2 regions of the Methylobacterium sp. UNCCL125 genome follow, and region 2 is predicted to be linked to the other one. Evidence: riboswitches for the same ligand, from Rfam matches in the RefSeq annotation. Region 2 holds a riboswitch; the other holds the start of a gene.

Region 1 (3,402 bases), on a different contig from region 2:
CGGGCCGTCTCGCAGCCGGCGGTATTCGGCAGGAAGCGCTTGCCCTTCAGGATCTTGACCGTGTCCGAGCCGTGGCCCTGCAGCGAGACCCTGCGGATCGAGGCGGTGACCACCTCGGCGCCGCTCGCCTGGACGGCGTCGCGCATGATCGCCTGCGTCGGATAGCCGGCGGTGCCGATGAACAGTCGCGACGACAGGCTCACGCCGGCGATGGTCAGGCTGTCATCCCCACCTTCGGGACGCAGCGGCGTATGGGTCTGATCCATGCTCAACCTCCCTGCATGGCGCGAACGATCTCGACGCGGTCGCCCTCCGCGATCCGGGTTTCCCCCCAGTCGCGGCGGCGCAGCACCCGGCCGTTCAGCGCGATGGCGACGCCCTGCGGGCTCTCGATGCCGCTCTCCGCGGCCTCGAGGCGGAACAGCGCGTCCACCGTCTCGGCCGCGCAGTCGCGCGGCTCACCGTTGACGACGAGCTTCATGCCGAGGCCCTCAGCGCGTCCGGTTGGCCGAAGCGCAGGCGGGTGAAGGGACGGGCGACCTCGGGCAGCGCGCCGTGCAACACCAGCGCGGCGATCGCCTCGGCGGTGATCGGGGCGAGCAGGTAGCCGTTGCGGTGATGCCCCGTGGCGGCGACGAGGCCCGGTGCGATGGTGTCGAGGATCGGCGCGTCGTCGTCCGAGGTCGGGCGGTAGCCGCTCCAGACGCCCTCGACTTCCATCTCCTCGATACCGGGCAGCACCCGGCGGGCGCCCTCCAGCAGCGCGTAGAGCCCGCCCGCGGTAACGCCGGGCCGGAAGCCGCAATCCTCCACGGTCGCGCCGACGATGAGCTGGCCGTCGCTCTTCGGCGCCATGTGGACCTGCTCGGTCCAGACCATCCGCGCGAGGGTGCCGGTGCGGGCGGTGGTGCGCAGCGCCAGGGACTGGCCCTTCAGCGGACGGACCGGAAGGGCGAGCGCGTCGGGGAGCAGACCGCCCTCCCCGCTCCAGGCGCCGGAAGCCAGGATGACGGTCTCCGCGGCGACGACGCGGTCGCCGGCGCGGATCCCGGTCACGCGGCCGCCCGACCAGTCGAGGGTGGTGACGGCGGTCCGCTCCACCAGGATCACGCCGGCCCGGCGACAAGCCTCGTTGAGGGCCTCCATGACCAGACGGGGATCGACCTGATGGTCCGGCGGGCAGTGGATCCCGGCGGTGACGGAGGGGCGCAGGCCGGGCTCCAGGCGCCGCACCTCGCTGCCCGGCAGCCAGGTGGCGTCGAGTCCCGAGCGGCGCTGCAGGTCGTAGCGGAAGCGCAGGCGTTCGACCTCGTCGCGGCCGACCGCCAGCACCAGGGTGCCGTCGGCCCGATAGTCGATGGTTCGGCCGGACTCGGCCTCAAGGGCGTCGCGGAAGCCGGGCCAGAGCCGGAGCGAGTCCAGGGCGAGCGGCAGAAGCGGGTCCGAGCCGGGCTCGTGCTCGGCGGCCGGAGCCAGCATGCCGGTGGCCGCGAGGCTCGCGCCCGCGCCGATCGTCTCCCGCTCCAGCACGGTCACCGTGCGGCCGGCCCGCGCGAGCCGCCACGCGATCGACAGACCGATCAGCCCGCTGCCGATGACGGCGACGTCGGTCCGCGCCGGCAGGACGGCGGGCGCGACGACGCCCTCGGGATTGCGGCGGCGGCCGATCGGTGAGGCAGGTCGGTCGAAGGGCACAGGCATCTCCGCGGATTGCCGTCGCGGGGAGCGGGCCGTGCGCTTCTGCCAGAAGCTGTGGCCTGCCTTTCGGGCGGCCGCGGTCCAATCCCTACGCCGGTATGAGCCGGATCAGGTTCGAAGGATTTCCGCGCCGCAGGTCCTGAGGGACGTGCCAGCGGTTTCTCAGCCCCTTGCCGGGGATCTCCCTGGAACAGACGCAGATGTGGCGTCACGGCTTGTGTCGGTCAACCCCGCGCCGCCGCCCCTGCATCATTCCCGTGACAATCCGCGGGTCGCGGTGACAGTCCAGACACCAAGCGGACCGGAATCGGCGCGCGGACAGCGGTCGCGATAGGCGGCGCGCACCATCCCTTCACGCGTCTGGGATCTGATCGCCGGGATCCCGGACCTCCTCCGGGCGCCGGCACTCCACGTCACGGGCGAATTTGCGTGCGCACAATCCTGTTGATCTGCATGCTCGGCTTTCTCGGCGTCACGGCCGTCCTGAAGGTGCGCGATGGCATGCGGGCGGCGCCGGTCGCGCTCGCCGTCGCACCGCTGCCGGAGCCGGATCTCGCAGGCCGTGCCGCCGCCGGTGTGGCCCTCCAGGCTGGCCGCAACGGCCATTTCTTCGTCAACGCTCTGCTGGACGGCCGTTCGCTGCCGATGATGGTGGATACCGGGGCGAGCGCCTGCGCGTTCTCCGAGGAGGACGCCGCGCGGATCGGGATCCAGGTCGCTGCGTCCGACTTCACGCGCGTCTGGAACACCGCGAACGGGACGGTTCGCGTGGCGCCGATCCGGATCGCGATCGTGCAGATCGGATCGATCACGGTGCGAGACGTCGATGCGGTCGTGATCCCGCGCGGGCTCCTGTCCACCAGCCTGCTGGGCATGTCATTCCTCAGACGCCTGCGCGATTTCGGCGTCTCCGGCAGCACGATGACTTTGAGGGGCTGAAACGCCCGAACGCCCATGCCGATTTCTGGGGTCGCGGTGCGCCAACGGCGGCTGGCGCGGCCCGTCTCCCCGGGATCGGCTGCGGGACCAGGTCGATCACGCGGCCGATCCTGTGCGGAAAATATTCGGTGCGCAGGCCACGGACGGCCCGATGATGGATGGTCCCCGACCGGTTGAATAATTCAATCTTTATCGGTTAATTTATAGATCTTAGTGTATTGTGTTTGAATATTTCTGAGTTTGACCCCGATAAAGCTGCAAATACGCCGATCAATCAGAATTGTCATGGAGCAATCGGTCGTTTTGTCAATGCGCTGATGTGGTGCTAGTAGCCGTGATGACTGCGCGTTCGAGGCGTGAGTGCATGACGGGGCGGCTTCAGGATGAAGAATCGCGAATCCGCGATCTGCTTATCGATGATCGTGAAGAACGAAGCCCACGTGATCCGTCGGTGCATCGACTCTGTTCGTCCGATCATCGATCATTGGATCATCGTTGACACTGGATCGACGGATGGAACACAGGATATTATCCGTGCCGCGCTCGCGGACATACCGGGGGCCCTGGTCGAGCGCCCCTGGGTCGATTTTGCCTTCAATCGGAACGAGGCCCTGAAACTCGCGCGGCGTCACGCGCAGTACGCTCTGATCATCGATGCGGATGATGAGCTGGTCATCCCGGCCGACTTCACGATGCCGAAGTTGCATGCGCCCGGCTATCGGTTCGAGATCATCGACGAGCAGACGCGATACTGGCGCACCCAGT
Region 2 (3,402 bases):
CCCTCGCGATCGGAGGGATCCTGGACCGGTTTGGGTTGACGGCGATGAACGTGATCGCCGCAACCTGCGGATGTGACGAACGGTCGGTAAACGCCGGCGGTCAGACCTTGCGCCGCGCCGACCGCCGCGCGCGGGTCATACGCGTCGCGGCGTGAAAATCGTCCGGCCGGCCGCGCACCCAGGCGAGGAAGCGGGCTATCTCCGGATCGGTCCGCAGGGCTTCGAGATCGGCCAGGCGCTTGGCGATCTCGGCCTCACTGTAGCGTGCATGGATCGCCGAGTGGCAGATCTGGTGCAGGCGGACGGTACCGCGATGGGTTCCGCCCTTGAGCTTCGGGGTGAGGTGATGGAGGCTGGAGCGAGCGCGATGCGGAATCGGGCGCTCACAGAGCGGGCAGACCGGCTCGGGCCGGCCCTGCGCACCCGGTGCGTCCGGATCCTCGGCGCTCCAGCGCTGCGAGCGCCGTCCGACCACGCGCCCCCCTCTCCTATCCTTGCTGATCGACCGGCTGCGGGCAGGTCGGACCGACACGCTCTCTGAACATCGCCTCGGCCTCTCGGTCCCGGCCCCCCAGGATGGACACGTGGTCGCCCGGGATCACGGCGATCCGCGCCCGCGGGCCGGCTGCTGCGGCGAGGCCTTGCGCCAACTTGAGCGGCACCACCGTGTCGTCGCGTCCCTGCACGATCAGAACCGGCGCAGTTCCGCCACGGATGCGCGTGTCCGAGCGGTATGTGTCGCGCAGGAGCCAGATGGGGACTAGCGGGACATGCAGCCGCACGGTGTGGATCATCGAGTCGAACGGGGCCTCCAGGTAAAGCCCGATCGTCGGCACCCGTTCGGCGACGGCGACCGCGACGGCCGCCCCCAGCGAATGGCCGTGCAGCAGGATCGGCGCGTCGGGCGCCTGTGCCCGCGCGGCGTTCACGGCCGCCAGGCCGTCGCGGATCAGGCCGTCTTCGCTGGGGCTGCCGGTCGAGCCGGGATAGCCGCGATAGGCCACGGTCAGCAGACCCCAGCCGCGCGCCCGCCACGGCTCCGCGGCGAAGCGCTCCGCGTGCGGTTCCGGGCGGGATCCATTGCCGTGGAAACTGACGATGACGCCGCAGCCCGGCCGCGGCGGCCGCCACAGTCCGTGCAGGGTCTCGCCATCCGAGGTCGCGACCGTGATCGTCGCGACCCCGGGCGGCACCGGCCAGGGTGTCGGCGGGCTGAAGGCGCCCGGATAGAGGAAGCGGCGCTGTCCGAGGGCGAGCGCGGCGCAGGCCAACCCGCAGAGCAGGAGCACGGCGAGCAGGAGGCCGGCGAGGAGTCGCATGCGATGCGGGGGAGGCCGTGGGGTTGAGAAGCGGATGCGTTCGATCGAACGGTTTTCGGGATGTGTTTTCTAGGGCGCCCGGTCAGCATTGACAAAGCCGTCCGCGCGCCTGAGTCTGGAACCGTTCCGAGGGGAGCCCCGCAGGGGGCTGAGATTGGGCACGCTGCCCTGACCCTTGAACCTGATCCGGCTCATACCGGCGGAGGGACGGGAACCTGCGGTCGCATGTCGCGCGGCCCCATCTCATCTCGGCCATCGCGTGGACCGGACTGCTCCAGCACGAGGAGAGGCCCACGATGAACGCACCCGTTCTCCCCAAGGACGTGAAAGGCAGCCCGGAGACCGTGACCACGGGTCCGGTGACCGGATCGCGCAAGGCCTATGCGAGCCCGGCCGGACGGCCGGACATCCGCGTCCCCTACCGCGAGATCGTCCTCTCCGATCCGAAGGAGGAACCGGTGCGGGTCTACGACCCGTCGGGCCCCTACACCGAGACCGACGCGCGGATCGACCTCAATGCCGGCCTCCCCGGCGTGCGCGAGCCCTGGATCGCGGCCCGCGGTTACGCGGCCGTCGCCCCACGGGCGGTGAAGCCCGAGGATAACGGCTTCGCGGGCGACAAGCTCGTGGCCCCCTGCCCCGCCGAGCGGACCATCCGCAAGGCGGCCCCGGGCCAGAGGGTGACCCAGTACGAGTTCGCCCGCGCGGGGATCATCACCGAGGAGATGATCTACGTCGCCCATCGCGAGAACGTCTGCCGCGAGAAGATGCTCGCGGGCGCCGAGGCCGCACTCGCCGACGGCCAGAGCTTCGGGGCCTCGGTCCCGCCCTTCATCACCCCCGAATTCGTGCGCGACGAGATCGCCCGCGGCCGGGCGATCATCCCGGCCAACATCAACCACACCGAGCTGGAGCCGATGGCGATCGGCCGGAACTTCTTGGTCAAGATCAACGCCAATATCGGCAACTCGGCCGTGACCTCCTCGGCCGCCGACGAGGTCGAGAAGCTCGTCTGGTCGATCCGCTGGGGCGCCGACACGGTCATGGACCTGTCCACCGGCCGCAACATCCACAACATCCGCTCGTGGATCATCCGCAACAGCCCGGTCCCGATCGGCACGGTGCCGATCTATCAGGCGCTGGAGAAGGTCGGCGGCGACCCGCTCAAGCTCGACTGGGAGGTCTTCAAGGACACGCTGATCGAGCAGGCCGAGCAGGGCATCGACTACTTCACCATCCATGCCGGCGTGCGGCTGGCCCACGTGCCGCTGACCGCCCGGCGCGTCACCGGCATCGTCTCCCGCGGCGGCTCGATCATGGCGCGCTGGTGCCTGGCCGGGCACCGGGAATCGTTCCTCTACGAGCGGTTCGACGAGATCTGCGACATCATGCGGGCCTACGACGTGTCGTTCTCGCTGGGCGACGGCCTGCGCCCGGGCTCGATCGCCGACGCCAACGACGCCGCCCAGTTCGGCGAGCTGGAGACGCTGGGCGAGCTGACCAAGGTCGCCTGGGACAAGGGCTGCCAGGTGATGATCGAGGGCCCCGGCCACGTGCCGATGCACAAGATCAAGGTCAACATGGAGAAGCAGCTGAAGGAGTGCGGCGAGGCGCCGTTCTACACCCTCGGCCCGCTGACCACCGACATCGCCCCCGGCTACGACCATATCACCTCGGGCATCGGCGCCGCGATGATCGGCTGGTTCGGCACCGCGATGCTCTGCTACGTCACCCCGAAGGAGCATCTCGGCCTGCCCGACCGGGACGACGTGAAGACCGGCGTGATCACCTACAAGATCGCTGCCCACGCCGCCGACCTCGCCAAAGGCCACCCGGCCGCGCAGCTGCGCGACGACGCGCTCAGCCGCGCCCGGTTCGACTTCCGCTGGGAGGACCAGTTCAACCTGGGCCTCGATCCGGATACGGCCCGCCGCTACCACGACGAGACCCTGCCGAAGGACGCCCACAAGGTCGCGCATTTCTGCTCGATGTGCGGGCCGAAATTCTGCTCGATGAAGATCACGCAGGATCTGCGCGCCGAGGTGCTGGCGATGGAGGAAGCCGGCGAAGTCGTGGGCGCGTC

What was found. A riboswitch is a leader RNA that binds a small molecule or an ion and turns the genes downstream of it on or off. The one in region 2 is predicted to bind thiamine pyrophosphate.
Region 1: it holds a riboswitch for thiamine pyrophosphate, as region 2 does, so the genes downstream of both, thiO (glycine oxidase ThiO) here and thiC (phosphomethylpyrimidine synthase ThiC) in region 2, are expected to answer to the same signal.

What each region holds. Positions count from the first base shown of each region.
Region 1 is NZ_FPBW01000003.1:186,953-190,354, reverse strand. It holds gene BM396_RS02775 (thiazole synthase) at 1-266, opposite strand, end outside; gene thiS (sulfur carrier protein ThiS) at 269-481, opposite strand; gene thiO (glycine oxidase ThiO) at 478-1,701, opposite strand; TPP riboswitch at 1,766-1,894, opposite strand; gene BM396_RS02760 (TIGR02281 family clan AA aspartic protease) at 2,128-2,637, shown strand; gene BM396_RS02755 (glycosyltransferase) at 3,054-3,402, shown strand, end outside.
Region 2 is NZ_FPBW01000004.1:211,646-215,047, forward strand. It holds gene BM396_RS04645 (HNH endonuclease family protein) at 101-475, opposite strand; gene BM396_RS04650 (alpha/beta hydrolase) at 489-1,319, opposite strand; TPP riboswitch at 1,439-1,544, shown strand; gene thiC (phosphomethylpyrimidine synthase ThiC) at 1,616-3,402, shown strand, end outside.